4 regions of the Ochrobactrum sp. EDr1-4 genome follow, and region 3 is predicted to be linked to each of the others. Evidence: predicted binding sites of a transcription regulator. Region 3 holds the regulator's gene; each other region holds the start of a gene.

Region 1 (7,922 bases), 790 kb from region 3:
TGCGCCAGAAGATGTAGCCGAGACCCGGCTGACCTTCGCCCTGTGCCCATGAATTCATGCGGTCACAGAATGCGCGGCTGCCACCGGTCTTTGCCGGAATTGCCCAGACTTCGACCTTGGGATCGTTTGCGATCATGTTCGCAAAGACCTTGAAGCCGGAACCAGCAAAATGCTCGGTCACTGCCTGCATTTCAATCGGGTTACGCAGGTCTGGCTTGTCTGAACCATAGGTGCGGATTGCATCATCATAAGCGATGCGGCGGAACTGCTGCGTGACAGGCTTGCCTTCGGCAAACTCTTCAAAGATGCCGCGCATGACAGGTTCCATCGTTTCCCAGATTTCTTCCTGAGTAACGAAGCTCATTTCAAGATCGAGCTGGTAGAATTCGCCCGGCAGACGGTCTGCACGCGGATCTTCATCACGGAAGCAAGGCGCGATCTGGAAATAGCGGTCGAAACCGGCAACCATCAGAAGCTGCTTATACTGCTGCGGAGCCTGCGGCAGCGCGTAGAACTTGCCTTCGTGAATACGGCTCGGCACGAGGAAGTCGCGCGCGCCTTCTGGCGACGAGGCCGTCAGAATTGGCGTCGAAAATTCATTAAAGCCAATTTCGGTCATGCGGCGACGCATCGCTGCAATGATCTTTGTGCGGCTCATGATGTTCTTATGCAGCGTTTCACGACGCAGGTCGAGGAAACGGTACTTGAGGCGAATGTCTTCCGGGTAATCCGGTTCGCCGAACACGGGCAGCGGCAATTCCTTGGCTGCGGCCAGAACTTCGATCTCGGTTGCGAAAATTTCGATATCGCCGGTCGGCAGGTTTGCGTTTACGGCTTCGCCGGTACGCGCCTTGACTTCACCATCGACGCGGATAACCCATTCACCGCGAACGGTTTCAGCAATTTTGAACGCTGGCGAATCAGGATCAGCGACGATCTGGGTCAGACCGTAATGATCGCGAATGTCGATGAAGAGGATGCCACCATGGTCACGGACGCGATGAACCCAGCCAGACAGACGGACTTTTGAACCAACATCCGATTTGCGAAGGGCTGCGCAGGTATGGCTGCGATAACGGTGCATGATTTCTGCCTTTTGGAACTTTATAAATCTTGTGCAAGCAAAGCGCTGCAATTCGGGCGGAAAAGCGCATTTTGATCACGCTTTGTCAAGCCGACACTACCTGTGTTAAACCAGCTTGACAGAATATGTCGACAAAAATCACTATTTACGTGTTATCTCATCGCAATATCACTCTTGCGGCACGACAAGCGGGCCGTCTCTGAATATTTTGTTTAAACACGCATCTTAACCGAAAACCGCTTCACACTTTTCAGGATGCGCTCTAAAAAGAAAAACATGCAGCTCATCACGACCACAGAGGCCCTTGAAGAGGCCGTATCCGCCTTAGCCAAATCCGACTTTGTGACAGTCGATACCGAATTCATTCGGGAAACGACGTTCTGGCCGGAGCTTTGCCTCATTCAGATGGCCTCGCCTGACCATACCGCTTTGGTCGATGCGCTCGCTCCGGGCCTTGATCTTGCACCTTTCTTCCGCCTGATGGCAGACGAAAAAGTACTTAAGGTTTTCCATGCGGCACGGCAGGACATCGAAATCGTCTTCCATCTGGGCGATCTCATCCCTACCCCGATTTTTGACAGTCAGGTTGCCGCGATGGTTTGCGGCTTTGGCGATGCCATTTCCTATGATGCGCTGGTTCAAAAAGTCACCGGCAAGCATCTCGACAAGTCTTCACGCTTTACCGACTGGCGCCGCCGTCCACTGTCAGACAAGCAGCTCGATTACGCGCTGGCTGATGTTACCTATCTGCGCGACATTTATCTTTATCTGAAAGATGAGCTTGAGAAAGAAGGTCGCAGCGAGTGGGTCAATGAGGAAATGGCCGTGCTGAGTGCACGCGAAACTTATGACCTGCATCCAGATGATGCATGGAAGCGCGTGAAGACGCGTATGCGCAAGCCGATTGAACTTGCAATTGTGCAGTCGGTTGCAGCATGGCGCGAACGTGAAGCCCGCGAGCGTAATGTGCCGCGTGGACGTGTCATCAAGGATGACACGATCGCAGAAATCGCGCAGCAGCAGCCGAAAGATGCGGAAGCGCTCGGTCGTTTGCGTTCGATCCCAAAAGGCTGGGAGCGTTCGGCACAGGCTGGCGGCCTTGTGACTGCCGTTCAGGCTGCACTGGCTATTCCGAAAGAGGACCTGCCAAAATTGCCGAAGCAATCGCATTCTCCTGAAGGGAGTGCCGCTGCTGGAGACATTCTGAAAGTCTTGCTGAAGCTTGTTACCGAAGAGCACGGTGTTGCAGCCAAGATCGTTGCAAGCTCTGATGATATCGACAAGATTGCCGCCGAAGGCGAGAAGGCCAATGTGCCTGCACTGCAAGGCTGGCGTCGTGAAGTCTTTGGCCAGAAAGCGCTTGATCTCATTGAAGGTAAAATCGGTATCAAGTTTGAAAACCGACGCATTCGTGCAGTTGAATTAAACTAAACAAAAGGCCGGCGGAGAACATTCCGCCGGCCTTTTGGTTTGTCGACCACTCAATTTTAATGATGGTCGTTTGCTTCAATCGCACTGTCACCAACGGCAAAGAAAAGGTTCTTGCCTGTAAGCTTTGAAAGCTGCTGCAAACGGCCTTCCGGCCGATCCGAAATCAAATCTGCGATATCTCCCGGCACAACCAGCGCGATTCCATTCTCATCCTCGCGCCAATAAAGGCGTGGAATAACTCCCGGCATGGAAGCGGAAAGCAGATACACCACCCGCAGCAACGCGCCCAATAGCCTTGCACGTTCGCGCAAACGCGGCGTAGCCAGCTTCAGAATTTCCGGGGCAATCTCGTCTTCAACCAGCCCTTCATGGCGATAATAATTCGCCAAGGCCATGAAGGAACGGCCCGGATGATCAATGCCACCGAAAGATCCATGCGCGATAATATTGAGTGCTTGCGATCCGCGATAATCAGGGTGTGCGCGCCAGCTAATGTCAGCCACCAGACACGCAGCCTGACGATAACGCCCCTCGTCTTCGGTTTCATCGAACCCTAGCACCGGCAGCGAAAGCGTCGTCCATGTCGCCAGTTCTCGCGCATGACGCGGAGAACGCGAACGCAGGATTGCCAGTTCTTCTGCCGAAGCCAAAAGCGGGTCAAGCCGCTGTTCATTCTTGGGCAGCAGTGAATAAAGATAACCTTCACGCACACCAAGTGCAGAAAACACGATCTTGGAAGGCTTCATACGGCGGATGGTTTCGAGCAGAACCGTTGCGCCATATGCGAGGAGTTGACGGCGGTTCTTCGAGACCGACTCGATGCCACGCATTGTATCAATATTGCCTTTGGCAACACGCGTGAGGAAGCTCTTTGCTTCCACCGGGTCCATCTCATAACCATGCATGACATGAAGCGGATAATGCTTCACCGTCATATGCAGCTTGGCGAGATTTCGCCATGTACCGCCGACAGCGTAGAAAACCTGTCCCTGATGCGCTTCAAGAAGCGTCGCACGCTGGAGTTCGGTACGGGTAATTCTGGCCGCTTCCGGCAATTGCTCGTTGGACATGTCCTGCAAGCGCAGACCACCCAGAGGCAATGTGATTCCCTCACCGACATCGTGGTCATTTACATCGACCAGTTCAAGGCTACCGCCGCCAAGATCACCCGCGATGCCTTGTGGCTTATAGAAGCCCGAAATGATTCCAAGTGCCGAATAATAGGCTTCTTCTTTGCCGGACAGAACTTCAATATGTCTTCCGAGAATGGCTTCAGCCTGAGAAATGAAATCAGGACCATTCTTGGCTTCGCGTGCAGCAGCTGTTGCCAGCGCATGAATGGAAATCGCGCCCGCCTGTTCAGCCAGAACGCGAAAACGCTTCAATGCGCGAAGAGCAATATCAACGGATTTCTCATTGAGCTTTCCGGTCTTGGCCAATCCTTTGCCAAGACCGCAGAGAAGCTTTTCATTGAAGAGCACTGTCGGCGACCGGACAATGCCCTCATAAACAACGACACGGATCGAGTTTGATCCAATATCGATAACCGCGACGGGCTTGAGGCCCTTCAATCGGCCTTGTGCTATTGCTGGACTCATGAAGTCGTTTTTCTTTCCGCCTGTGCACGTCTGCGATGTGCAGTCAGGCGTGGGGCAGATGACTTCGGTGACTTTCCGCGACCAGACAAGCTTGGATTTGTCATGAAATATTCCTGCGCGTTGAAGGCTTCTTCTCCATCCGCTTTTTCTATCCGGCGAGAGGTGCCATCCGCAAGTAGCTGATAGCTCTGTTGGTTATCAATTATGTTGGCAAACATAATTTGCGACAGAATTTGCTGATGCACAGTGGCATTGGTCACCGGCACCAAAGTCTCGACACGGCGATCAAGATTGCGTGGCATCATGTCAGCTGAACCGATATAGACAATTGCCTTGTCAGACGGCAGATCGTAGCCGTTTCCGAAGCAGAAAACGCGGCTATGCTCGAGAAAACGCCCCACAATCGACTTGGCGCGAATATTATCTGAAAGACCAGGAACACCCGGGCGCAGACAGCAAATACCGCGCACAATCAGTTCCACATCAACGCCTGCCTGACTGGCTTTATAAAGCGCATCAATAATCTGTGGATCAACCAGCGAATTCATCTTCATCCAGATGGCAGCAGGCTTACCAGCCTTCGCATTGCTAATCTCATCCTCAATGTGTTTTAGGATTCGCGTGCGCAGCGTCAGCGGAGAAATAGCGATCTTCATTTCCTCTGCTGGTTGAGCATAGCCGGTGATGAAATTGAAGATATGTGCCACATCGCGCGCAATATCCGCATCTGACGTGAAGAACGAGAGGTCGGTATAAATACGCGCTGTGATCGGGTGGTAATTGCCTGTACCCAAATGGACATATGTACGCAGCTTCTGGTCTTCGCGACGCACAACCAGCGACATTTTTGCATGGGTTTTCAGTTCAAGAAAACCAAACACAACCTGAACGCCTGCGCGTTCAAGATCGCGCGCCCAGCGAATATTGGCCTCTTCATCAAAACGCGCCTTCAGCTCGACCAACGCGGTTACTGACTTGCCAGCTTCTGCCGCATCGACCAGCGCACGAACGATTGGACTGTCGTTGGAGGTACGATAAAGCGTCTGCTTGATCGCCAGCACATCAGGATCAGCCGCAGCCTGACGCAAGAACTGCACCACAACGTCAAATGATTCATAAGGATGGTGAACAACGATGTCTTTTTCGCGAATCGCTGCAAAGCAATCGCCACCATGCTCGCGGATACGCTCCGGGAAACGCGGATTGTAAGACACGAACTTCAGATCATCGCGTGGAATCGAAACCACTTCCGAAATCATGTTCAGCGCCAGAAGGCCTTCCAGAACACTGATACGGTTTTCCGAAACACCGAGTTCCGTTGCTACGAACACGCGCAAAGCTTCCGGGATTTCGGCATCAAACTCAATGCGGATCACCTGACCGCGACGGCGGCGCTTCAAAGCTGTCTCGAAAAGACGAACCAGATCTTCGGCTTCTTCTTCCACTTCAATATCGCTGTCGCGAATGATGCGGAATGTGCCCGCACCGCGCACTTCGTAGCCGGGAAACAGACGACCAATAAACAGGCTCACGGCATCTTCAATGGTAATGAAGCGGAACGAATTTTGCTGTTCGGTTGGAAGCTGAATGAATCGCTTCAAGGCAACCGGAATGCGCAACAGCGCCGTCATTGGATGGCCATCAAGACGACGTGCCAATTGCAGCGCCATCGAGAACCCAAGATTGGGAATGAACGGGAACGGATGGGCTGGATCGATGGAAAGTGGTGTCAGAACCGGGAAAATGGTTTCGAGGAAATGGTTTTCCAGCCAATCTTTTTCGGCCTTAGACAAAGCCGCAGGACGAACAATCTCGATATTTTCTTTTTCAAGCTCCTCGCGCAGCGTACGGAGGCGTTCCTGCTGGCCTTCCTGAAGACGGCTGACTTCCTCGAGAACGAAATCGAGCTGTTCCTGCGGCGTGCGACCGTCCGCACTGCGCATGGCAACGCCTGCGCGAACCTGTGCAGCGAGACCCGCAATACGCACCATGAAAAATTCATCAAGGTTGCCTGCGGAGATAGACAAAAAGCGCAGACGCTCAAGCAATGGCTGACGCGTATTGCCTGCTTCTTCCAGAACGCGACGGTTGAACTGCAACCACGAAAACTCTCGATTAACAAAACGTTCCGGGCTTTTCATCAGCTCAGAAATTCGATCATCAATCAAAGCTTCGTGAGCATTCTGATCTTTTCCGAGATTCTTGTCTGCGGAAAGATCATTGGCTGGCTGAATGGTCAGATCAGTCGTATGTGGTGCCATAATGCTGTTTTCGTTCATTTTTCCTGTCCCGGCTTTTACCGGAAAATCCCGGCGCGACCATAAGCCTATGGCTGTCATATGACAGTTTGATAGCAAACTGCTTAAATTGTCTCCAGAATTGATGAAAACGCTTCCAGAAACAAGCCGTACGCGGTAAATGCTTGAAAAATAGCTATCCTGAATTGGGTACCGCGATCCACAAGCTCCGGAGCATATCATGTCCGATCACATCATCCCGCACTTCCAGAACGACGCTGGACACAACTCCATCGAAATCGGCGTAAAGGAATTCATGTGCGTCGGCGCGAATCCGCCTTTCGATCATCCGCATGTCTTTCTCGACATGGGACACGAAAGCGAAGTTGTATGCCCTTATTGCTCGACGCTCTATCGCTACAATCCGCAGCTTCATGCTGACGAGACCTTGCCTGCTGGCTGCGTCTATGATGCGCCTGCCGATAAAGCTGCCTGAATATAACGAGCGGCAATCCTGCCGCTGATAATATGAGCAGACTTGATACAAGACGCATAGTAATTGCAGGGGCCGGTGTTGCCGGTTTAAGTGCTGCACTTGAGTGTGCAGCACGCGGATGGTCTGTCCAGCTTTTTGAAAAAGCGCAAGCCTTGTCGGAAGTCGGTGCAGGCTTGCAGCTTGCGCCCAATGCAATGCGCCATCTTGAACGTCTCGGCGTTGCAGATCGATTATCCTCGCAAGCCGTTGTACCAGAGGCGCTCTATCTCATGGATGGGCGCAAAGCTCGTCCTTTGCTCGCGATGCAACTCGGCGACAAGGCATTAAAGCGTTGGCACTATCCTTATGTCGTGTGTCATCGCGCCGATTTGCAATCAGCACTGCTTGATGCCTGCAATGATAATCCAAACATCGAGATCAATCTTGGTGCAGAAATTCTGAGCCACACGACTGACAGCAGCGGAATCGCAGCGATTGTCAGACGTGGTACCAGTGAAGAAACAATTCAGGCAGAATATCTGATTGCATGCGATGGTGTCTGGTCCATGCAGCGCGCCAAAGCTGGCTATGACAAAGCGCGTTTCAGCGGGCATATCGCATGGCGCACAACAGTTGCAGTCGATGACCTGCCTGCGAGCTTCAAGTCAGCCATTCCGGAGCAAAAATCAGTTTCTGCGTGGCTGGGTAAGAAAGCGCACTTCATTGCCTATCCAGTCAAAGGCGGCAAGTTCTTCAACTTTGTTGCCATTACAACGGGTGAAAACCCGGGTGAAGTCTGGTCGAAAACTGGTGACAGTTCACGATTACAATCCATCTATAAAGACTGGGGCAAGCCCGTTCGCGATGTTCTGAACGTTGCAGGTGAATGGACCTATTGGCCACTCTTTGAAATGAGCGACGCACTATTTGTTGGCCCAGACAGAACGATTTTTCTTGGCGACGCCTCTCATGCTGTCACGCCTTTTGCAGCCCAAGGTGGTGCTATGGCAATTGAAGATGCGGCTGCTCTCGCAGAAGCATTGGATAGCGAGGATCAAAAATCAGCGTTGAAGCGGTTTGATTCTGTTCGGAAAGAG
Region 2 (7,922 bases), on a different contig from region 3:
TTCCAGGTAACGTCATATCGCAGATAGCGCCAAAGCTTTCATTCCGCTCCTGATTCCGTATGCCGACCATTAACTCGCACGTTAACTTGGCAGAGATACCCAAATAAGCGAGATCTTTCTCGAAACTACTGGCTTGCACGGAAATTTGTTGTGTATTGCTAATATCGCGCACTTGCAAAGGGTCAGCAGCCACTGGCGCCATTGAGAATGCAATGGCAGATACACAGATACTAACCGACCGTAAATACATAATATTACTCCTCACTATTATCTCGAATAATTAAGTGCCTTTTACTAAACATTCCGGTTTTTTTGTCAATTTTAAATAACTCATGTCGTTCAGCAAACGATCAAAGCAAGATTTATAATCGGGTAAGCGCCTATCGAACATAAACATTGGAAAAGCGGCCACTACAAAAGGTGCAGTGGCCGCCTTATCGACAATATTGGATCGCGTCACATAATGACTAATGCGTCCATGTGAAATTCAAGCAAGTTTATTTCGCTGCAAGTAGTTCCGCAACGTTCAGCAATATGAATTCGTTATTCGCAGCTTCGCCGATCTGACGCCCGCCCGAGAATGGCAGATTATTGTCATTAGCGATCAGGATATGTGTATCGTCGACGCGCATCACGTCTTCAATGGTGAAGAACGGGAAGGTAAACTTGCCCTTAAGGTCGCGTGCTGCTGCGGTCTTCAGGATTGCCTTGTTGTCAGGATCCTGAATGTCCATCAGATTGATATGACCGATGCGATGGATGTAGCCGTCGGCGTCGATTTTCGATGTATCGACGAGAACGATGTTCTTGACCTTGGCTGGCAGCGGGTAGCAGGCCGAAAGATCGTCGGTCTTGCATTCAAGGCTTGGATCGCCTTCGCCATTGTCACGCTCGATGACCAATGCACGGGTGTCGTCGATAAAGTTGAAATCGCCGATAGCGGCTGCGCCTTCAGCTAAACGGAAACGGTAGCTATTGCCGGTCCATTCGCCCTTGTCGGTGTCGAAAGTGATAACACGCAGGAAATCGCCTTCCGGCTTGCCTGCGTCGTCATAAAGCGGCTTTTCAAGCATGGCCCAGAGCTGGTTGGTTCTTGGCTGAAGCCCCATGCCTTCATAACCACCCGAACGCTGAACACGGAAATCCTTGCCAGCGACCGCAGGCACGACGACGCCCGGTGTATCCGGACCCATCAACTGCTTGCCGTCAAGCATGGTTGGATAGACAGCTTTCACGCGACCATCGAGACCAGCGCGAATAATGTATGGGCCGAACTCATCGCCAATCCAGATTTCGTCATTGAGATACTGAATGCTTTCCGGGTCAAAATCCGCACCCGTCAGGTAACGGCCATCAGTGCCTTCATAGGCGATGCGAAACGGCACTTTCTTGTCGGGATCACTCAGAAATACTGATTCCACGCGTTCAACTTTGCCGGTTTCAAAATCAGGCTTCATGCGGTGGAAGAACAGCAATGCATCCGGGCTATTGGCCTTGGTGCCAAAGCCGTTGTCAGTCAGTGTAAAAATGCTGCCATCGGCTGCGCGGTTCATCGCGAAACCTGACATGCCCTGTACTGGCTGGCCGATGAAGGGAAGCGAGATGCCGGTGGTGTGGCTGCCATAGGCCTTGCCGACATCGCCCATGACGCTCATCGGCTTGTCATTGCGTGTCTTGCCGGTGAATTTGCCGGAAACCCAGGCGTCGCGGGGTGCATCGGCAGGCGGTGTTATCAGCGTTAGAGCCGGCAGATAGGCGTGACCTGCCAGTTTAGCGGTGAATGTCTCTTCAGCTATGGCGGAAGACGTCATAGCAATCGTGGCAATGGAAGCGAGAAGATAACCAAGGCGCATAAGGGACCCCCTAAATTGCGAAAACAAACGCAATGGTCCTTAAAGGGGCCCTGTGACGGGTGATTATCATCACGATTAAGGTTTGATGACAGCTGCTATGGGAGTTTGATCAAGATGAACTGGGTAAACTGGTCGGTATTGAAATTATTGTCGGACGCGATCACCAGCGTTTTCGCACCATCGATTTCCGGACCCCATGTGATGGATTCGATATTGTCGATATCAAGGCCAAACGTACCTTCATCAAGACGCAGCAAGAGTTCTTTCTTCAAGGGTGTGGCTGCAATCCCCTCAAGCGATAATTTGCCGTTCACATCAGTCGCACCATCGAAGGATGCGCGATAAATGCTGATGCGGTTGCCGACACCATGAGCATAACTCCGCTCGACAGTCAGAAGGTTCGACCCATCCGTCATGAACTCGCTTAATCCATTGTCGTTCCAGAAAGGCGGCAGCGTTGCCTTCGCAAAAATGGCATCGGTTTCATAGACATGCTCGGCGGTCGCTTCGCCCGATGCGATATTGAAGGAAATGATGCGCGACTTGCTGCCTTTATCAATTGTGGCAATCTCACCATCCTGGGCCAGCGCATTTTCAGTGCCTGCAAGCAGCGTCTTGCCGTCAGCAGTGATGGCAAGGCTTTCAAAAGCTAGGTTATTTCGGGTGCCACGTGACTTGCTTTCATCTGGCAAATAGGCTTCCGGCAGTTTGAACTCACGAACAAAGCTTCCATCGAGCTTCATTTCACGAACAGAAGGCTTGCCTTTGCGGTCGCCTTCGCTGGACCAGTAAAGCGTCTGGCTTTCAGGGTTGAAGCGAATGCTTTCCGCATCGACATCCTTGATTGCAAAAGGCTTTCCCTCGGTATCAAGCAGGGTATTCGTTTCCAGAATATCCAGTCCGTGAATGCCGGATGCGTCGATATCAAGTTTAAGCTTGTAGAAACGGGCAGGTGCCTTCTCTGAACGGTCATCGGAAATCGCATAATAGACATTTTGGGCCGGATCATAATCAAGGCCGGAAATGCCGCCAAACTCAACGCCATTGAGTTTCAGGCCGGTAGGCAGAACAAGCTCGCCGACCAAAGCGGGCACTTTTTCTTGCGCAAAGACAGGCAAGGTTGTGCTGAGCAGAATTATGGTCAATGGAATGATCGAGAGCGTTTTGCTTATCATATGTCACCTGTCTGATTGATCCGCATAGGCTAACTCGGCTTTTTTACAGACACATGAAATAAGGGGAATATTTGCAAGATTCCGTAGCTGGCAAATCATCTTTCACCAAAAAATCTGCTGACTGTTATACCACTGTCATCTAGTTTTCTTATCAGCCTCCCCACACGCATTACACAGTGGGGATTTTCTGATATGCGCAAATTGCTTCTTGCTCTCACATCGGCAACCATGTTGACGACTGCGGCTGGTGCCGCAACCGTATATCCGATTGACCGGGCGACAATCCTTGTCAATTCGCCATTCGACTTTAAGGTCGAGTTCGATAAGGTCGTTAAGCCAGAGGACGTGAAAGTTACCGTCAACGGCCAGGACTATGAAGCTGTATTTGGCAGCAAGGCTGAATTTACCGCTGAAGAAAAAGGCGCTGAAGACAAGGTTCTGGGTTCGGCCCTCATCCTGCGCGACCTGAAAATCGGCAAGGCTGGCGATTATAAGGTTGAAGTTTCCGCTGGCAATGAAACAAAGTCCGTCAACTGGGATGTGTATTCGACCGGCAATGAAGCCAAAGCGAAAAACATCATCTTCCTGATTGCAGATGGTCTTTCGGTTGCTCACCGTACCGGCGCGCGCATCATGTCGAAGGGCATGAGCGAAGGTAAGGCCAATGGCCGCCTCAATATGGATGACGTTCCACCTGTTGCTTTCATTGGTACGTCTTCAACCCATTCGATTGCAACCGACAGCGCCAACACCATGTCAGCTTACATGACGGGCCATAAGTCACGCGTGAATGCACTTGGCGTTTATGCCGATCGTACACCTGACAGCCAGGACGACCCGAAGGTCGAAACCATTGCAGAAGCAATGCGTCGCGAAACCAAGAAGTCCATCGGCATTGTTTCGACCTCAGAACTTCAGGATGCGACACCGGCAGCGCTGGTCGCCCATACGCGCAAGCGTGCTGACAAGGCTGATATCGTCGGCATGATGTATAATGTTAAACCAGACGTCGTTCTTGGCGGTGGTTCAGCTTACTTCCTCGCTAAAGACGTACCGGGTTCGAAGCGCAAGGACGACAAGGATTATATCCAGTTGTTCAAGGATGCTGGTTACGCACTGGTCACAAGCAAGGATGAGCTGGCTGCATCAGGTGAATCCAATCAGGACAAGCTGCTCGGCCTCTTCCATACCGGTAATATGGATGTGACGCTTGATCGTGAATTTCTGAAAAAGGGCACGGTTGACAAGTTCCCGAACCAGCCGGGTCTGGTCGAAATGACTAAAACAGCTTTGGATAAGCTTTCGAAAAATCCGGAAGGCTTCTTCCTGATGGTTGAAGGCGCATCGGTTGACAAGATGAGCCATCCGCTTGATTGGGATCGCGCGCTGGTTGAAACCATCGAATTCGACAAGGCCGTTGGTGTTGCACGCGAATTTGCTGAGAAGAACCCGGACACATTGATCATCGTAACTGGCGATCATACCCATGGCGTTGCTATCATCGGTACGGTTGATGATGACAAGCCGGGCACTGAAATGCGCGAGAAGGTCGGCACCTACGACAATGCGGGCTTCCCGAACTACGTAGATAGCAATGGTGATGGCTATCCAGACCGCATCGACGTATCGCGTCGTTTGTTCCTCGCCGCCAATAACGGCCCTGATCATTACGAAACCTTCCGCCCGAAGATGGATGGTGCTTTCGTGCCTGCCGTTAAGAACGAGAAGGGTGAATACGTAGCCAACGAAGCATACAAGGACGTTCCCGGTGCCGTTTTCGTGCAGGGCAATATCCCTAAGGAAGACGATACCGGCGTGCATGCTGTCGATGACGTTGTTCTACAGGCAACAGGCCCGGGTTCTGAAGGTCTTCGCGGCTACATGGAACAGAGCGACGTTTACCGCGTACTGGCTGACACTTTCGCGCTCGGCAAAGCAAAGTCTGAGTAATCTTCGTTTGAATAAGGGCAGGCGGGCTTCCCGCTTGCCCATCTTGTCTTCAGGAGTACACGATGCGCACAGGATCGCATTTCAATCGCAGGCAACTCATGCTTGGTGCATTGGCAACTGCGCCTTTGATGTGCATTGCAAACAGAGCACAAGCCGCAGAGCAGCTTGGCTTTGATAATCTGTATAAAAGTTTTGGCGTTCTGGGTCTGGAGTTTTCCGATCAGGTCAAAAGTGCTTCGGGCAGGCAAGTGGCGATCAGCGGGTTCATGGCACCACCGCTCAAGGCTGAAGCCAATTTCTTCGTCCTGACCGAAATTCCCATGTCGATCTGTCCATTCTGCTCGTCGGATTCCGACTGGCCCGATAATATCATGGTTGTTTATCTGGCATCCAAACAGACATTTGTGCAGTTCAACGCGCCAATTCTGACGCGCGGCACGCTTGAATATGGTTCATGGACAGACCCTGAAACGGGCTTCGTCAGTCAGCTTCGTCTGCGTGATGCCTCTTTCAAAACGGTCTGATGATGATGCTTGCCAAGCCATCGGGCCTATCGCTCGATATTGCCAATCTGGAAGTACGTTTTCCGGGGTTGGCTCTCCCTGTGCTTTCCATTGAAAAGTTTGATCTGATTGCTGGTGACCATCTGGCAATTACCGGTGCCTCTGGCTCGGGGAAAAGCACGCTGGTCAACGCCATAACGGGTCTCGAACCTGTTAAAGCCGGCAAAGTCGTGTGGGGCGAAACGGAAATCAGCAGCCTGTCGTCTTTCAGGCGCGATGCGTTTCGTGCGCGCAACATCGGTCTGGTGATGCAGGATTTTCACCTATTTCCCGGCCTTTCCGCACTGGCCAATGTGCTATTACCGGTTAAGCTCAGTGGCAGGGTGAGTGCAGATCATCGCGCACGCGCTCTTCAATTGCTTCAGACAGTTGGAATAACCCGTCCCGATCAACATATCGAAACGCTGTCGCGTGGTGAGATGCAGCGCGTGGCTATCGCGCGTGCGCTTCTTTCTAAGCCCGGCGTGATTGTGGCCGATGAACCGACTGCGAGTCTTGATCAGAAAACCGGTGCCGATGTTGCCGAGCTTCTGGTGCGGCTTGCGACCGAAGAAAAGGCGACATTGGTGGTCGTCACGCATGATCCGCAGCTGATGCAATATTTGCAGCGCCGTATTCGCCTTGAAGGCGGAAAGATTGCAAGCGACAGCGCGGAGATGGAATTGTCATGATCGCATTCATTCTTGCCGATCTGCGCCGCTTCTGGAGTGGTGCCGTCGCCATCATCGTTCTGCTGGCTTTGTCGGTTGCATTAAGTTCGGTCGTAACCTTGCAGGAACGCGCTGTGCGGCTTGGCACGGCGCGGGCTTCTGACAAGTTTGACCTTGTGATCGGTGCTGCAGGAAGTGACACGCAGCTCACACTTTCGTCGGTCTTTTTGCAGCCGTCGCCTCTGCCGCTTATGTCGGGCGCAATGCTGGGCAAACTTGCTAATGATAAGCGCGTGGCCTTCGCAGCACCCATAGGCTTTGGTGACAGCGCGATGGGCTTTCCCATTGTCGGCACGACAACCGAGCTTATTTTCGCCCTGTCACCACAGCTCGCCGAAGGCACGATGTTCGCACGTCTGGGCCAGGCAATTATCGGTTCGGCAGTCGACCTACCTGTCGGGGCTAAAGTCAATCCAATGCATGGTACGGTTGAAACCGGCGGACATGCACATACCGAGGTTAGCTATCAGGTAGCTGGCAAAATGGCTCCGACCGGCACCGCATGGGATCGGTCCATTCTGGTTCCCATTCGCACTGTCTGGCAACTGCATGGCATAGAAGCTCATGAAGAGCACGAGCATGACGACCATGCTGAAAAGCCGGGTAACGGATTTGGTGTTCTGGTCAACGAAAAGCCGCATGACCATGATCACGAGATCGACGTCAATGCACCGCTTGATGAGGCTTTCGATGCCGATAGTCCCGGTGTTCCGGCTATTCTAGTCAAGCCAAAGACCATTGCGGATGCCTATCGGCTGCGCCAGGAATATCGTTCTGATCGCACATTAGCGATCTTCCCGGCAGAGGTTCTCACAAGGCTCTATTCCACATTGGGAGATGCCCGCAGCCTGCTGCTTGGTATCGCCATCGGTACGCAGGTGATTGTAGTTTTCGCCTTGTTGTTGGTTGCGGTCATGCATATAGGCGCGAGAAAACGTCAGATCGGTGCGCTGCGGGCGCTTGGTGCGCCGGTTCGCTCTATTATGGCGATTGTCTGGGGCGAGTTGTTTTTCCTGCTGCTGCTCGGAATTTTTCTTGGGCTGGCAATTGGCTATGCGGCAGCGCGGGCCATCACATCATGGCTCACCGCAACAACAGCAGTCAGGATGCCAGTGGAGTTTGCGATGAGCGATGTCTGGCTTGCTATTGGCTTTATCGCGGTTGCGGCGGTGGTTTCACTGGTTCCGGCGTTAATGACTCTGCGCATGAGTGCGGCAGAAGCCTTGAGATCTTAAAACGTTGATCGATCTGGAAATATAAGATGGCGTTTGGCCGGGCGGGCATATTTCGACTTGGTCGCAACCCGCTCGATATTAAAATAATAATTATAATTCACGCGATTATACAAATTTCAGTTTTTGGACCCACTAACAGTCATTAAAACCCTATTCCATATGTTTATTGTGACAAATTACCTTCATAAAAATTATAATTATAATTAGAAATTTCATATAATTTGATGGAGAATTATATGAATCTGAAGTCACTCACACTTACCACGATCCTTTCTCAGTTTGGCATTTGGGGGGCCTATGCCGCTGAAATTCAGCCGGGGCCTGACGCGGAGCCTGCCGAATATGTCAAGATTTGCGATGCTTATGGTGCCGGCTATTTCTATATTCCGAGGACCGAGACCTGCGTCCGTATCCATGGCTACATTCGTAATGCGAC
Region 3 (7,922 bases):
CTGCGCTTTGATCTGTTCCGGCGTAAGCTTCGCGCCATCGATAAAGCATTTCGAATAGCACTGACCGAGCGCGATGTGGCTTGCTGCATTTTCATCGAACAGCGTGTTATAAAAAAGAAGCCCGCTCTGCGAAATAGGGGAGGAATGCGGAACGAGTGCCACTTCGCCCAGACGGCGTGCGCCTTCATCCGTATCCAACACTTTGTTGAGCACTTCTTCGCCACGACTTGCCTTGGCTTCAACAATGCGACCGCCTTCAAAACGCACAGAGATATTGTCGATCAATGTGCCCTGATGCGACAGCGGCTTGGTGCTCGACACATGACCATCGACGCGTAGCGCATGCGGCGTGGTAAACACTTCTTCGGTCGGGATATTCGGGTTGCAGGTGATGCCGTTTTTCGCCGTGGATGCACCGCCATGCCATTCGTGACCATCGGCAAGACCAACCGTCAGATCGGTGCCCGGTCCCTTAAAATTCAGCGCGCTGTAAGCCTTGCCGTTGAGCAAACGCGTGCGGGTGCGCAATGCCGCATTGTGCGCGGCCCACGCACCGACAGGATCATCAACATCAACGCGGGAGGCTGCGAAAATCGCATCAGCAAGCTTGCGGGTTGCAACGTCTTGCGCATCATCCGGGAACATCAGCTTCGCCCATTCCGGGTTCGGATAGGAAATGATGTTCCAGTTGATGTCGAAGCCTGCGATCTTTTCAAGCGCTGGCTGATAGGCCTTGGAATTGGCACGGTTGGCGCGCGAAACCTTAGATGCATCCTGCGAAGACAAGAGCAGCGGATTATCAGCTGCTATCGCGAGACGCGCTGCACCGTTGGCATAGGCCTTTGCCATGCCTTCATAAAGCCAGTCGGCTGCACGATCAAAACTCTCGTCCGATGCATTTTCATAACGTGCCAGCGCAATCGCATCATCGGAGAAGAAGGGCGTTACAATGCCTGCACCCGCCTTATAGGCGTGTTTTGCAATCAAGCGCACCAGCGGCAGCGCAACAACCGGGGCTGTGATGACAAGATCTTGCCCTTCGCGCAATTGCAGCCCGACTCGTACGGCGACTTCGGCCAGACGTTCGAGTTTTACCGGGTCGATGACGGGAGCGTTAATGTCATGTGCCATAGGGCTGCGAACCTTGTGTTTGATAGAATCAGCGGCAGTGTATCAGAAGGCATAATTTCACCACTCTTTTTACTGCTATTGCACTATATTGATCATGCGGTCGAATTTTTTTATTCAATGAGAGCAACGGCTATGAAGAAAAGCGTGCTTATAATCCTCGGTGTTGCAGGGCTGCTTGCAGGCTGTCAAACTATGACACCTGAACAGCGCCGCGCGGCAGATGAACAGACCTGCCGCGGCTATGGTTTCAAACAGAAATCGGATGCTTTTGCGAATTGTCTGATGCGGCTTGATCTCGACCGCCGCGCGGATCGACGCGAATGGCAAAATAGAGCTGATTTCTACGACAGGCCGATGGTGATTTATCAGCCCGTTCCGGTGGCGGTGCCAGTAAAATAAAAAAAAGCGCCCTTTGGGGCGCTTTTTTAATTCTGTGATCAGCTCAACTTCAGAGCGGTGATTGCGGACGATCCTGCGCGAGAAGCATCGCACCAATTGCATCAACATGCTTCTTATCGGCGGTATATGCCAGAGATGCGTTCTGCTCCGTTGGTGCGGTTTCATCGAAAGTCGGCTGATAGCTTGCAACCTGCGTCAGAACCGGCTTTTCAGCAGGCGTAACAGGCAAGGTCGCCAAACGATCACCACGCGCTTGTGGACCAACACCACCGTTCTGCTGCGTCTCTGCCGTCTTTGAAGCGTCAGCAAGCGCAACCTGAACAGTCGGCTGAACTTCAGGAACAGTTCCATCCTGCTGCGTGGTCACGTTATAAAACGGCCCTTCAGGCATGGAAGGCGATTGTGGCGATGACGCATAAGCAAGGTTGTAAGGCGTTTGCGGAACCGGGTTCTGCAATTCGCCGTCACGACCACGCTTTTCGTAGAAGGAGTTTCCACCTGCAACCAGCACATAATGCATATTGTTGTAAGGGAATTTGAGCCCTGCAGTATGGAAGAACATCGAGTTCTTCAAAGATGGATGACGCTTGCCTTTAAGAACTGCATCAGCAGCTGCTTGAACATCTGGCAAAGCGTTGGAATTCATCTTGCGGGTCAAAACGCCCGGTGCAAACTGGTTTTTCTGCCCAACCACACCACAAATTGTATCGGGGTAGCTGCCCGATGCGAGGCGGTTCATCACCACAGTACCGACAGCCATCAAACCATCAGGGCTTGAACGGTTTGATTCAAAAAACATCGCGCGCTGGAGGCATTCGCGATCTCTCGCGGTGTAAGTGAAAGTCTTCACGCCATTGACCGACTTAACGTGGCTTACAGCCGCTGTCTTTTCGGTCTTGGTCTTGCTCGTACCACCAGTTGTCGTGCAGCCCGTCACCAGAAAAGGTGCCACGAGCAAACCGAGAATAACCGGCAGTTTCCATTTACGAGCGCGCGTCAACGGCTCAATCTCTTAATTAGGCGCATCATTACGACCCTTAACTGATCCAGTCTGCTTCCGCTTTTAAAGCGCCACCAAGGCGCTGCAAAATCAGGCTGGCGTTCAAGCCAAATCGAACGAAAATTAAAATTCAAACGTTCTGCTAATCTTCTTAGAGTGCAAGAATTAAGAATTTTTCGGCAAAAACAAGGCAAAAAATCATATTTCAAATTCACAGCCATATTGAAACCGAGAGACTCAACACGTCGAATCTTTGGCCAATAACCTGAGCTAAGCCGTTCTAAATTATTAACAAATCGTTAACGCAACCACTTAAATCTTATAAGGTATTGATTACACGCGATTCAATTGCAATGCAGCGCGCACCATAGAGCTGCCTTAATTCATGACTGCTGTAAAATCCTGCTAAGACATAGAAATTGGCGCTGAAATAATCAGAACATGCGTCTCTCACGAGCATCATGTCCAGTTTCAGTCAAATCTTTGAAATGAACTGTAACATCGTGTGATACGAGCCGATATGGAACGGATTTTCATCAACAACACGAATCGGAATTTGGAAATTTGCAACAAAAATGGCCCGATGCCTTTTGAGCAACGGGCCATTCTTAACGCGTGAAATGAACTCTGATGACTAGCCGAAAGAATAGCCAGCACCGCGCACAGTGCGGATCGGATCGAGCATGCGCCCCAAATTGATCGCCTTGCGCAGGCGTCCGACATGCACGTCGACCGTGCGATCATCGACGTAGATATCCGGTCCCCATACGCCATCAAGCAACTGGCTACGCGAGAAAACGCGGCCCGGCGACATCATGAAATATTCAAGCAGGCGGAACTCTGTCGGTCCAAGACGAATTTCTTTTTCTTTGCGATAAACGCGGTGCTGCTGACGGTCGAGCACAAGTTCGCCGACTTTAAGCACATGCGACAGAACACTTGGATTGGCACGGCGCAGCATGGCTTTAACACGCGCAAGCAGTTCAGGGGTCGAGAACGGTTTGACCACATAATCGTCGGCACCAACGCTCAGGCCGCGAACACGTTCGCTTTCTTCGCCACGCGCAGTCAGCATAATTACCGGAAGACGTTCGGTTTCCGGCCACTGACGCAGACGGCGGCAAAGTTCAATGCCCGACACACCCGGTAGCATCCAGTCGAGAATGAGAAGATCCGGCACGTTTTCACGCAGTGCAATCTCGGCTTCATCGCCACGCAAGATCGTATCGACGTGATAGCCTTCGGCTTCAAGATTATAGCGCAACAACACACTCAGCGCTTCTTCGTCTTCAACCACAGCAATCTTAGGTGCCTGTGACATGCAGTGTTTCCTATTGAGTTAAGCGTGGCGGCACATGCAACTCCCCCGTTCAGCCGCGTGCCGCCGCGTTTTCTTACATATGCGAATAATTTGCGCCGCGATCATACGGCGCAAATCTCATCAGGATTTACGCGCCTCGTCCACGACAATACCGTGGCTCAGGTCTTCTTTCGGGCGTTCCGCAGGCATCTGCAGGCCGGTCACGATGTAATAGACGGTCTCAGCAATGTTGGTTGCGTGATCGCCAATGCGCTCGATATTCTTCGCGCAGAACAGAAGATGCGTGCAGGCTGAAATGTTGCGCGGATCTTCCATCATATAGGTGAGCAACTCGCGGAACAGCGAGGTGTACATCGAGTCAATTTCGTCATCACGGTCGCGAACGATATTGATCTGCTGCACCGAACGCGTTGCATAGGCGTCGAGCACGTCTTTCAACTGTGTCAGTGCCAGTTCAGCGAGGGTTTCGAGACCACGATAAAGCTTGCCCGGCTGGCGGGATTCTGAAACGGCTGCAACGCGCTTCGCGATGTTCTTGCCAAGATCGCCCACGCGTTCCAGATCAGCGGAAATGCGGATTGATCCGATGATTTCACGCAGATCAACAGCCATTGGCTGACGCTTTGCGATAATCATGACGGCCTTGTCGTCAATCTCGCGCTCGCTTGCATCGAGGATAAGATCGTCGGAGATGACGCGCTGTGCCAGTGCGTTATCGGCATTCACAATCGCTGCAACCGACTGCTCAACCATGCGCTCCGCATGACCGCCCATTTCGGCGATCTTGTGGGTCAGGAACTGAAGTTCTTCGTCGTATGCGCTAACAGTATGCTGGGACGCCATCATAGACCTCTCGATTAAAAACGCAGGAAGCGGAACCGCAATCGGCTCCTGCTTTTGCTGAAATATTGGTTAGCCAAAACGACCAGTGATATAGTCCTGCGTGCGCTTCTCGGTCGGTGCCGTGAACATCACATCGGTATCACCGACTTCCACCAGATTACCAAGGTGGAACATCGCTGTGCGCTGCGACACACGAGCAGCCTGCTGCATCGAGTGAGTCACGATGACGATGGTGTAGTTCTGACGCAACTCGTCGATCAGTTCCTCAACCTTTGCCGTTGCAATCGGATCGAGTGCCGAACAAGGCTCATCCATCAGGATCACTTCAGGACTGACGGCAATCGCGCGTGCAATGCACAGGCGCTGCTGCTGACCACCGGAAAGACCGGTGCCTGCATCGTGAAGACGATCTTTCACTTCTTCAAAAAGGCTGGCCTTCTTCAAGCTTGTGACAACGATTTCTTCAAGATCAGTCTTGTTACGTGCGAGGCCATGAATGCGCGGGCCATAAGCCACGTTTTCAAAGATCGTCTTCGGAAATGGGTTTGGCTTCTGGAACACCATGCCAACACGTGCACGCAGTTCAACAACGTCGATCTTTGGATCGTAGATGTCTTCATTATCGAGCGTGATGTTGCCAACGATGCGGCAGCCTTCAATCGTGTCGTTCATGCGGTTCAGCGAACGCAGGAAGGTCGACTTGCCACAGCCCGAAGGACCGATCAGCGCTGTCACCATCTTTTCCGGCACGTCGAGATCGACTTCAAACAAAGCCTGTTTTTCGCCATAGAACACGCAGACTTTGTCGCCACGCATTTTAATGGATGGAGCGTTGGCGTTCATTTTGTCTCCTACGGCTTTTTCGAGAGATCGTTCTGTCATAAGATTCATCATTTCTCTCCCGTTTACCAGCGGCGCTCAAAGCGGCGGCGCAGAATAATTGCTAAGATGTTCATGACGGCTAGGAACAGGAGCAGGACGATAATAGCGCCTGATGTCCGTTCCACAAAGGCACGTTCGGCTTCATTGGCCCACATAAAGATCTGCACTGGCAAAGCCGTTGCAGGGTCCATCGGGGTTGCAGGCATATTGGCAACGAAGGCCACCATACCAATCAGAAGCAGCGGTGCAGTTTCACCAAGCGCCTGCGCAAGGCCGATAATCGTTCCGGTCAGAATGCCCGGTGCTGCTAGCGGCAACACATGATGGAAAACCATCTGTGTTTTCGATGCACCAAGTCCCAGCGCTGCCGCACGGATCGACGGTGGAACTGCGCGAAGTGCCGAACGTGTCGCGATGATGATGGTCGGAAGCGTCATCAGCGTCAGAACCAAACCACCGACAAGCGAAGCTGAACGCGGCAGGTTGAAGAAGTTGATGAAGACAGCAAGACCAAGCAGACCAAACACAATCGACGGAACAGCAGCAAGATTGTTGATGTTGACTTCGATAATATCCGTGAGGCGGTTCTTCTTGGCATATTCTTCAAGATAGATCGAAGCGGCCACACCGATAGGCAGTGCGAGAACCAGCACGATCATCATCATGTAGAACGAACCGACCAGTGCAACACCGAGACCCGAAGTTTCAGGACGGCTGGAAGCGCCATTGGTGAACAAGCCCCAGTTGAAGGCCTCGCTCATGATGCCTTCATTGGTCAGTGTTTTGATCCACTCAAACTGGCGATCGGAAACCTTGCGGTTTGCTTCCGGGACTGCAAAATCGATCTGGCCCTTATAGGCAGAATCAATATCAGCAGCAGCGAGAACAGGAACCGTCTGCGTCGTACCAATCAGCGACGGATTATCCATCACCATCTGGCGAAGCTGAACACGCACACCATCCGAGAAGAAACGTCCAACTTCACGCATTTCTGCGCGATCCGTGGTTGCAACACCGAGCTTTTCAGCCAGAGCATTGCGCACCAGAAGCGGATAGTTGGCAGTGATCAGCACATTTGGATCGGTCGCAAGCTTGTTGCCCGGATCGATGACGCTCGCTTCAAGTTTGACTGGCAAATAGATCGTTGTCTGTCCGAAAGCCGTATAGCCTTTGGAGAAGACCGAGAACAAAAGTGCGCAAAGGAAGAACACACCGATCGCAATGGCAACGACGCCATAGAGACGGAAGCGACGTTCAGCAGCGTAGCGACGCTTGATCCCGATATCACGGCGCTCTGGCTTTGCCACAGCAGTGCCGGCATTCAATGTTGAATCGGTCATTATTCGTACTGCTCCCGGTACTTGCGAACGATGTAGAGCGCAAAGATGTTCATGATCAGCGTCAGGACGAAAAGCGTAAGACCCAGCGCAAAAGCAACAAGTGTCTGTGGCGAGTCAAATTCAAGATCGCCTGTCAGCTGACTGACGATTTTGACAGTAATCGTCGTCATCGCTTCAAACGGATTGGCAGAAAGACGAGCGGCAACACCGGCTGCAAGCACCACGATCATGGTTTCACCGATCGCACGGGAAGCTGTCATCAGAAGTGCGCCGACAATGCCCGGAAGTGCAGCTGGCAGAACAACACGCTTGATTGTTTCCGAACGCGTTGCGCCAAGGCCCAACGAGCCATCACGCAGCGATCCAGGAACCGCCGTGATAATGTCATCGGATAGCGACGACACAAACGGGATCAACATCACGCCCATGACGAGACCGGCAGTCAGCACGCTCTGCGCCATGATGAAGCCCTGACCACCAGCGATTGCCATCGAGAGATCACGCAGGAACGGTCCAACCGTTATCAGTGCGAAGAAGCCGTAAACAATGGTCGGGATACCGGCCAGAAGTTCAAGCACCGGCTTAACGACGGTGCGTACGCGCGGCGACGCATATTCGGCCATGTAGATTGCCGAGAACAGGCCGACAGGCACCGCAAACAACATGGCGACAAACGCGATGTAGAGTGTACCGGCCAGAAGCGGGATCAGACCGAACTGACCAACTTCACCACCCGAACCGGCTGCAGCAAAGCGTGGGTCCCAAACGGTACCGAAAAAGAAGTCCATCGGAGCAATCGATTGGAAGAAGCTCACTGTCTGGAACAGAACAGAGAACACGATGCCGATGGTTGTGAGAATTGCGATGCCGGACGCAGCGATCAACCCCCAGAGAACGATGCGCTCAACATTGTTGCGAGCGCGTGTGCGGCGGCGAATGCCGGATAGTCCGAAAATCAGACCTGCAATCGCGATAACCAGCGCAATCGCGCTGCCAACGGTATGCG
Region 4 (7,922 bases), on a different contig from region 3:
CGCCGGGGAAATTCATAAACTCAGCGAGGCCAATTACCTTTGGATGATCGGCAAACGGCAAAAGATCGTCGATCAGAAGCTCCGCGCCCGATGTCTCCATATGCGTAGCTGGTACGCAGCTCGAAAGTTGCACACGAATATCCATGATCGTCTCAAGCGAGCTATCAAGGAAATATTTTAAACCTTCGGCGCCCAGCACATTGGCGATCTCATGCGGATCGCAAACGACAGTTGTAACACCCTGCGGGAGCACGCAACGATCAAACTCATGCGGTGTAATGTGTGATGATTCAATATGGAGATGCGTATCGATAAACCCCGGAACGACAATACGCCCGCTGATATCGATTTCCTGCTTGCCCTGATATGTACCGAACGTACCAACAATGCGATCACCGCAGATTGCAATATCGCTTTCAACCAGTTCACCAGTTACGAGATCGAAGAAGCGGCCACCTTTCAACACGATGTCTGCGGGTTCGCGACCGGCGCCCTGATCAATCATCTGTTCCAACATTGGCTCACTCCATTCAAATCATTTTCGGAATCAATTTCCCGAAAATAACACAATGAAGCAACTTCAACGCTGATATTCGATGACCCGGCTTCGGTTAAGAACCAATTCAAGCCTGTTTTCGTCCAGAAGATGCATGCAGATGCGTTTGCTCCAAGGCCCATCCTGCAGCGTAAACAAAGCCCGCCCATTACCCAAATCTTCAAGCGGCATGACCTGACGCGCCGGTCCTATACCCATAATAATGTGACCATTATCCACGGTGAGCGACGCGCCATAAAGCGATGCATTCCATTGTCCGTCAAATTCTTGACCGGCTGGTTTTGGATGTACTGGTCGGAATTCGCGCCTCACATGACCAATTTCACCTTGCAGAACATCACCACCCCACCGCAATTTCATCGGCGATGATGGAGATAAGGAAGAAGCCCAATCTTGCCCCACATCATAAAGCCTATCTTCCGCGCCAAGATAATTTGCTACGCCTTCACGCATTTCGAGCCAAAATGGTCCAGTGTCAGTGACGTACAATCCATCAGGGATGGCAGACGTCTTTTCGGGCAATGAAAGACCGTTCAGAGCCGCCATGCAATCACGTGCGATTGTATATGTATCGGCATCTTCGCGATTACAGACAACGACTATGCCGGTTTTATCAACCGGATCGAGCAAGAAATAGCTTTTATAGCCCGGATGCGAGCCGCCATGACCAATAAACCGCTTCCCGTCGATGTCATTCCAACGCAAACCAAGGCCATATCCTGTCGGACGACCGTCATTTAGAAAATGCTCAGCAGACAACGTCGAAAGCAATCCATTCAAAGCGCCATGACCGGCCAAAAGTGCCTGCGCCCATTTTGTGAGCGCCATGCCGCTACCAGCCACACTGCCAGATGCGGAAAGATGCAATCCCGCACTGCTTTGCTGCCATTTTCCGTTTGCTTTAAAGTAACCCGGAACAAGACCTTTCACAGGATCGGCCCACTCATTGGGGGCTTCCATACAGATATTAAGCGGGTGGCTTAATTCTGATCGCACAAAGTCTTTGAAAAAAATTCCCTTACGTTCGAATGCCGCTTCAATCAGTCTATAGCCTGTATTGGAATAAGATATTTCCGCACCAGCCGGAAAGTTAAGCCGCTCCAAACTGGCAAGGAACTCAATCAGGCTTGCTGCATTCGTATGCGAATATACGGATAGTCCCAACAGCGTCAGGCACTCGCGCGCATCCGGTAAACCACCCGTCATATCCAGCGCACGCGCGACGGTAACGTCAGCAAGCGGGCACTGCAATTCCGGCAAGTGGTCGCCGATCCGATCATTAAGACCAATCAAGTCGGAATGGCGCAACAGCATCGCGCAGAAAATATGCTTGGTGATCGAAGCATAGCGAACAACGGTATTCGCTGTAAAAGGAGTGCCCGTCGAAAGGCTCTCCAGCCCTCCGGCATAAGCGAATTTCACACCCTCAAGATCAAAACCAATGATGACGCCACCCGGCTCATCCTTGCTCCATGTCCTGGAATAATGCTTTGCAGACAACGAGGCTGCATTCCAGTCGGAATGGATGGGCATAAAAACTCCGTCAGGCATTCTCGGACGATGGACTGCCCGCATGTGAAAATTAGTGTTTATTTAAAGCCGCCGAGAAATGAGCCTAACATTACATTAGCAGCTTTGAAGAAAGCCACATAATTGGGATTCGACTGGTGGTGCAAGTCCATGAGTTTGCTGAATTTTTAATTGGGCTTTATAAGAGTGATAAATATTTTTGCTAAGACCTCAAAAACGGGTAGCTGATCCCAAAACCGAAATTGCAAACTCTATTGATGATCGGTTCGGACCACTATCCACATCTTCTGCACATAATTATCGTTTCTTTTTCGTTTTTTTTCCTTTCGCCAATTAACATTTTCGGTTTTATTCTATTAAGGGAGAGAAAAGTTGCCCTATAGCGAATTTGCAGTCATATAAGTGTAATAACCATAATGCAGGTATCGGAACCTTAAGAGTGGAACGAATCCGTTCTTGAAGTTCACGAAACCTCATTTCCGAGGAGGAAATATGCTTACCCGTCTGATCACAACTTCAGCGCTGACTGGCGCCCTTGCCCTAACCCTTGGTTCACAGGCTTTCGCACAGACAGAGCTAAGCTGGTGGCACGGCATGACCGGCGCAAACAACGAAATGGTCAATGAGCTTTCCAAAGAGTTCAACGAAAGCCAGAGCGAATACAAAATCGTTCCAGTCTATAAAGGCAGCTACCCAGAAACGTTGAATGCAGGCATTGCCGCGTTCCGTTCCAAGCAGCCACCGGCAATCATTCAGGTTTTTGATGCTGGTAGCGGTGTGATGATGGCTGCTGAAGGCGCCATGGTGCCGGCAGCGGAAGTGCTCGAAAAAGGTGGCTATAAGTTCGACAAGTCGCAATATCTGCCGGGCATTGTTGCATATTATTCAAAGCCAGACGGCACCATGCTGTCGTTCCCTTACAATTCCTCTTCGCCAATCCTTTATTACAACAAGGACGCTTTCAAGAAAGCTGGCCTTGACGAAAACAACCCACCAAAGACATGGCCGGAAGTTTTCGACGCTGCCAAAAAGATCAAGGCAAGCGGCGCTTCCCCTTGCGGCTTTACCTCGACATGGCTGACATGGATTCAGACTGAAAACTTCTCCGCATGGAACAATGTTTCCTACGGAACCAATGAAAATGGTCTCGGCGGCACCAATGTTGAGCTTAAAATCAACGAACCGCTTTTTGTTGAACATTTTCAGGCTATTGCTGACCTCGCTAAAGACGGTACCTTCCGTTATGGCGGTCGTACTTCGGAAGCCAAGCAGCTCTTCACCTCTGGCGAATGCGCGATCCTGACTGAATCGTCAGGCGGTCTTGGCGACATCATCAAGTCTGGCATGAATTACGGTATCGGCCAGCTTCCTTATTACGAAGGTCATGGCCCACAGAACACCATTCCAGGCGGCGCAAGCCTCTGGGTGTTTGCTGGCCTCAGCGATGACCAGTACAAGGGTATTGCACAGTTCTTCAACTTCCTTTCGCAGACCAACATCCAGCAGAAGCTGCATGAAAAGTCAGGCTATCTGCCTGTGACGATGGCTGCTTATGAAGCAACGAAGAACTCGGACTTCTATGAAAAGAACCCGGGCCGTGAAACGCCAATCCTTCAGATGATGGGCAAAGCGCCAACCGAAAACTCAAAGGGCGTTCGCCTCGTCAACCTGCCGCAAGTTCGTGATATTCTGAACGAAGAATATGAAGCGATGCTTGGCGGTAAGCAGGATGCAAAAACTGCTCTCGACAATGCTGTTAAGCGTGCAAACGACGCGATTGCAGCCGCACAATAATCTGATGAACTAGAGCGTGCCGCCTGACCTCAAAGGGTTTGGCGGCATTGCTATCCGCAAGGAAACTCCCCGTGCAAAATGTTACGTTTCCAAACAAAATCTTACCCTATTTGCTGCTGGCCCCGCAGATCATATTGACTGTGATCTTCTTTTTCTGGCCAGCAAGTCAGGCTATTTATCAGTCCTTCATGCGTGAAGACGCTTTTGGATTGAAATCGACATTTGTTGGATTAGCCAATTTTACCAATGTTCTGTCTGATCCGAATTACCTTCATTCTGTTCAGGTGACGATTGTTTTCAATCTCCTGACGGCATTTGTCGCGATGGGCGCAGCCTTGTTGCTTGCAACCGCCGCCGATAAAGTTATTCGCGGCAAGACATTTTATCGCACACTGCTAATCTGGCCTTATGCTGTAGCGCCTGCCGTCGCCGGTATGCTCTGGCTGTTCATGTTCAACCCTGCCATGGGTACACTGGCTTATATGCTGCGTAGCGCAGGTTTCGCATGGGACCCGCTGCTAAATGGCAATCAGGCAATGGCGATGATTGTGGGTGCTGCCGCATGGAAGCAGATTTCCTATAATTTCCTGTTCTTTGTTGCGGGCCTTCAGGCAATCCCAAAATCGCTGATTGAAGCTGCGGCCATTGATGGCGCACGTGGTGCACGGCGTTTCTGGTCGATTGTTTTCCCGCTTTTGGCACCGACGACCTTCTTCCTGTTGGTGGTCAACACGGTTTACGCCTTCTTCGACACATTCGGCATCATTCATGCTGTAACCGGCGGCGGCCCAGCCAAAGCCACCGAAACCCTGGTCTACAAGGTTTATAACGACGGCTTCGTCAATCTTAACCTCGGCTCCTCCTCGGCGCAGTCGGTTATTCTGATGATTATCGTAATCGCCCTGACCGCATTCCAGTTCCGCTTCATTGAGAAGCGCGTGCATTATTCGTGAGTGAGGCGAACATGATAGAAAAACGCCCAGTCTCAAATCTGTTAGGTCATCTGATCCTGATCATCGGGATCATCGTTGTCGCCTTTCCGATTTATTACACCTTCGTCGCTTCGACGCTGACTTCAGGCGACATTATTCGCCCACCAATTCAGCTTGTTCCCGGTGGGCATATGCTGGAAAACTACAATGAAGCCATTTTCGGTGGCGTCGAGCGTGTGGTTGGTGTCAGCTTAGAGCGTCTTCTCTGGAACTCATTTGTGGTGGCAATGCTCATCGCAGTTGGCAAAATCATCATCTCGTTCATGTCGGCATTCGCGATTGTATTCTTTCGCTTTCCATTCCGCATGTTTTTCTTCTGGATGATCTTCGTCACGCTGATGCTGCCAGTCGAAGTGCGTATTCTGCCGACCTATAAGGTCATTGTGGATCTTGGCATGATCGACACCTACGCGGGTCTGACACTGCCACTTATGGCGTCTGCAACGGCAACGTTCCTGTTCCGTCAATTCTTCCTCACAATTCCCGGCGAATTGGTGGAAGCCGCACGCATTGATAATGCAGGACCGTTCCGCTTTATGCGTGATATTCTGCTGCCACTGTCGAAGACAAACATTGCTGCCCTCTTCGTCATTCTCTTCATTTATGGCTGGACCCAGTATCTATGGCCCCTGCTCGTCACCAATGATGCGAAAATGAACACGATCATTATCGGCCTGCGCCGTATGGTCGATTTCGCCGATGCTTCCACGCCGTGGAATTACGTCATGGTTACGGCCATTCTGGCTATTATACCGCCGATCCTTGTTGTTGTTCTCATGCAGCGTTGGTTCGTCAAAGGTCTCGTGGAAACGGAAAAATAATGAGCAAGATCATTCTTGATAATGTCCGCAAGAGCTATGGCGGCGGTGTTGAAGTCATCAAAGGCGTTTCGCTGGATATTCAGGACGGTGAATTCGTCGTTCTCGTCGGCCCATCGGGCTGCGGTAAATCCACACTTTTGCGTATGATTGCAGGCCTTGAAGGCATCAGCGGTGGCACGATCTCCATCGGTGACCGCGTTGTCAACGATGTGGAACCAGCCGAACGCGACATCGCAATGGTGTTTCAGAACTATGCGCTTTATCCGCATATGTCCGTACGCGATAACCTCGCCTACGGCCTGAAAAATCGCAAAACACCGAAGGACGAAATCGAACGCCGCATTGCAAAGGCAGCGAAGGCGCTCGAAATTGAGCAGTTCCTTGATCGCAAGCCACGTCAGCTTTCCGGCGGTCAACGTCAGCGTGTTGCTATGGGTCGCGCGATTGTTCGTGAACCATCCGCATTCCTTTTCGATGAACCGTTATCGAACCTCGACGCAAAATTGCGCGTGCAGATGCGCGTTGAAATTAAACGCCTGCAGCGTTCGCTAGGAACAACCAGCGTTTATGTGACACACGACCAGATGGAAGCCATGACCATGGCAGATCGTCTTGTGGTGTTGAACGCCGGTAATATCGAGCAAGTCGGCACACCAATCGAGCTTTACGAAAAGCCAGCTTCGACCTTCGTTGCGACCTTCATCGGTTCACCATCGATGAACCTGCTGGAAAGCGGAGAGAACAATGTCTGGCAGCCGGGCAAGGCTGTGACGCTACCGTCAGACAAATATACCTTCGGTGTGCGTCCGGAAGACATTCGCATCATCGAGAATGGTGAAGCGGAAGCTGATGGTTTCAATACCGAAGTTCGTATTGAGGCCATCGAGCTGGTTGGTGCAGAAAGCTATATCCATAGCTCGCTCACTGATGGCAAGCCGTTGATCTTCCGCGTTCCCGGCCGCTCCGAGCATTCGGTGGATGAAGTAGTGAAAATCGGCGCATCAGCAAAAAATATACATATTTTTGGTGCTGACGGTCGCCGCGTAAGCAACTAATTTCAATGCCGGGCGTTCAGGAAACTGAGCGCCCGAAACATAATAAATCCCTTTTATTAGCCGTTTTCGTTTTGGATTTTATGCGCTACACAGCAGTAGAATATTTTTCTCTTTTTGAGGAATGCGCATAGAATGACCCACCAGCAGATACTGTCCTTCGCAGTGATTATTCTCATGATGGGGGCATTTATCTGGGGCAAGTTTCGCTACGATATTGTCGCTCTGTGTTCGCTGCTTTTGGCTGTCGCTGTCGGCGTCGTCCCATTTGATCAGGCCTTTACAGGTTTCAGCGATGATATTGTCATCATTGTCGGTAGCGCGCTAATCGTAAGCGCTGGTGTGGCGCGTTCCGGCCTAATGCAAGAGGCAGTTCAGCGTTTTCTCCCCGACCTGAACAGTGTGCGATTACAGCTTGCAGTGCTTGTGGCAATCGTCACAGTGTTATCCGCCTTTGTTAAAAATGTTGGCGCACTCGCCATCATGATCCCGGTCGCTTTTCAGTTCGCGCGGCGTTCAAATGTGTCGCCTTCTACCTTTCTGATGCCGATGGCATTTGGTGCGCTGCTTGGCGGATTAATGACGCAGGTGGGCACTTCACCCAACATCGTTGTGTCGCGCATTCGTGGCGAAATGGTTGGCGAACCTTTCACCATGTTTGACTTCACCCCGGTTGGTGCAGTTCTGGCAGTTGTGGGCCTTATTTATCTGGTCTCGTTCTATTGGCTTGTGCCGCAGCGCACGCGCGAAAGCGTATCACTGGATGATGCCATCAAGATCAAAAACTACGCCTCGGAAGCAAGCGTTGCCGCAAATTCTTCGGTCTTGGGAAAGCGCATCAGCGACCTCATAAAGCCCGCCGAAGGCGAGGCTATGGTGACGTCGATCATTCGCAAGAACAGCCGCATCACTCCGCTGCCCGATACGATGCTTGCCGAAAATGATATCGTGCTCCTAGAAGGCGATCCGAAGGCACTGGATACTGTTGTCAGCTCTGGCAAACTCACGCTGTCCAAAAACCGCAATCCATCGGACACAAGCGGTTCGACTGAGATTGAAACTGTTGAAGCCGTTATCGGAACCAATTCCCGCCTCGTTGGCCTCAATGCGCAACAGCTTGATCTTTATGCACGTTATGAAATCAACCTACTGGCTGTCAGTCGTCCCGGCCAGCGCA

Evidence for each region. Region 3 encodes PhoB, which activates phosphate uptake and scavenging genes when phosphate is short. Its sites were predicted from a motif close to TGTCATNNANCTGTCAT; they were not measured.
Region 1: the regulator PhoB is predicted to act here: its motif matches at 6,442-6,458, upstream of ACOZHT_RS01305 (RNA degradosome polyphosphate kinase).
Region 2: the regulator PhoB is predicted to act here: its motif matches at 3,151-3,167, upstream of ACOZHT_RS09275 (alkaline phosphatase).
Region 4: the regulator PhoB is predicted to act here: its motif matches at 2,479-2,495, upstream of ugpB (sn-glycerol-3-phosphate ABC transporter substrate-binding protein UgpB).

The regions. Positions count from the first base shown of each region.
Region 1 covers NZ_JBLZOF010000001.1:248,873-256,794, forward strand. Annotated here, with positions in the region: gene aspS (aspartate--tRNA ligase) at 1-1,084, opposite strand, end outside; gene rnd (ribonuclease D) at 1,361-2,515, shown strand; gene ppx (exopolyphosphatase) at 2,572-4,113, opposite strand; gene ACOZHT_RS01305 (RNA degradosome polyphosphate kinase) at 4,110-6,392, opposite strand; gene ACOZHT_RS01310 (zinc-finger domain-containing protein) at 6,592-6,846, shown strand; gene ACOZHT_RS01315 (FAD-binding protein) at 6,879-7,922, shown strand, end outside.
Region 2 covers NZ_JBLZOF010000002.1:609,210-617,131, forward strand. Annotated here, with positions in the region: gene ACOZHT_RS09260 (hypothetical protein) at 1-250, opposite strand, end outside; gene ACOZHT_RS09265 (esterase-like activity of phytase family protein) at 498-1,853, opposite strand; gene ACOZHT_RS09270 (esterase-like activity of phytase family protein) at 1,949-3,028, opposite strand; gene ACOZHT_RS09275 (alkaline phosphatase) at 3,221-4,978, shown strand; gene ACOZHT_RS09280 (hypothetical protein) at 5,041-5,502, shown strand; gene ACOZHT_RS09285 (ABC transporter ATP-binding protein) at 5,502-6,212, shown strand; gene ACOZHT_RS09290 (ABC transporter permease) at 6,209-7,486, shown strand; gene ACOZHT_RS09295 (porin) at 7,723-7,922, shown strand, end outside.
Region 3 covers NZ_JBLZOF010000001.1:1,039,785-1,047,706, forward strand. Annotated here, with positions in the region: gene ACOZHT_RS05125 (aminopeptidase) at 1-1,131, opposite strand, end outside; gene ACOZHT_RS05130 (hypothetical protein) at 1,264-1,530, shown strand; gene ACOZHT_RS05135 (cell wall hydrolase) at 1,580-2,530, opposite strand; gene phoB (phosphate regulon transcriptional regulator PhoB) at 3,165-3,851, opposite strand; gene phoU (phosphate signaling complex protein PhoU) at 3,972-4,694, opposite strand; gene pstB (phosphate ABC transporter ATP-binding protein PstB) at 4,764-5,537, opposite strand; gene pstA (phosphate ABC transporter permease PstA) at 5,600-6,916, opposite strand; gene pstC (phosphate ABC transporter permease subunit PstC) at 6,916-7,922, opposite strand, start outside.
Region 4 covers NZ_JBLZOF010000004.1:134,983-142,904, forward strand. Annotated here, with positions in the region: gene ade (adenine deaminase) at 1-517, opposite strand, end outside; gene ACOZHT_RS15525 (serine hydrolase domain-containing protein) at 581-2,089, opposite strand; gene ugpB (sn-glycerol-3-phosphate ABC transporter substrate-binding protein UgpB) at 2,579-3,880, shown strand; gene ugpA (sn-glycerol-3-phosphate ABC transporter permease UgpA) at 3,952-4,833, shown strand; gene ugpE (sn-glycerol-3-phosphate ABC transporter permease UgpE) at 4,845-5,693, shown strand; gene ACOZHT_RS15545 (sn-glycerol-3-phosphate import ATP-binding protein UgpC) at 5,693-6,748, shown strand; gene ACOZHT_RS15550 (SLC13 family permease) at 6,881-7,922, shown strand, end outside.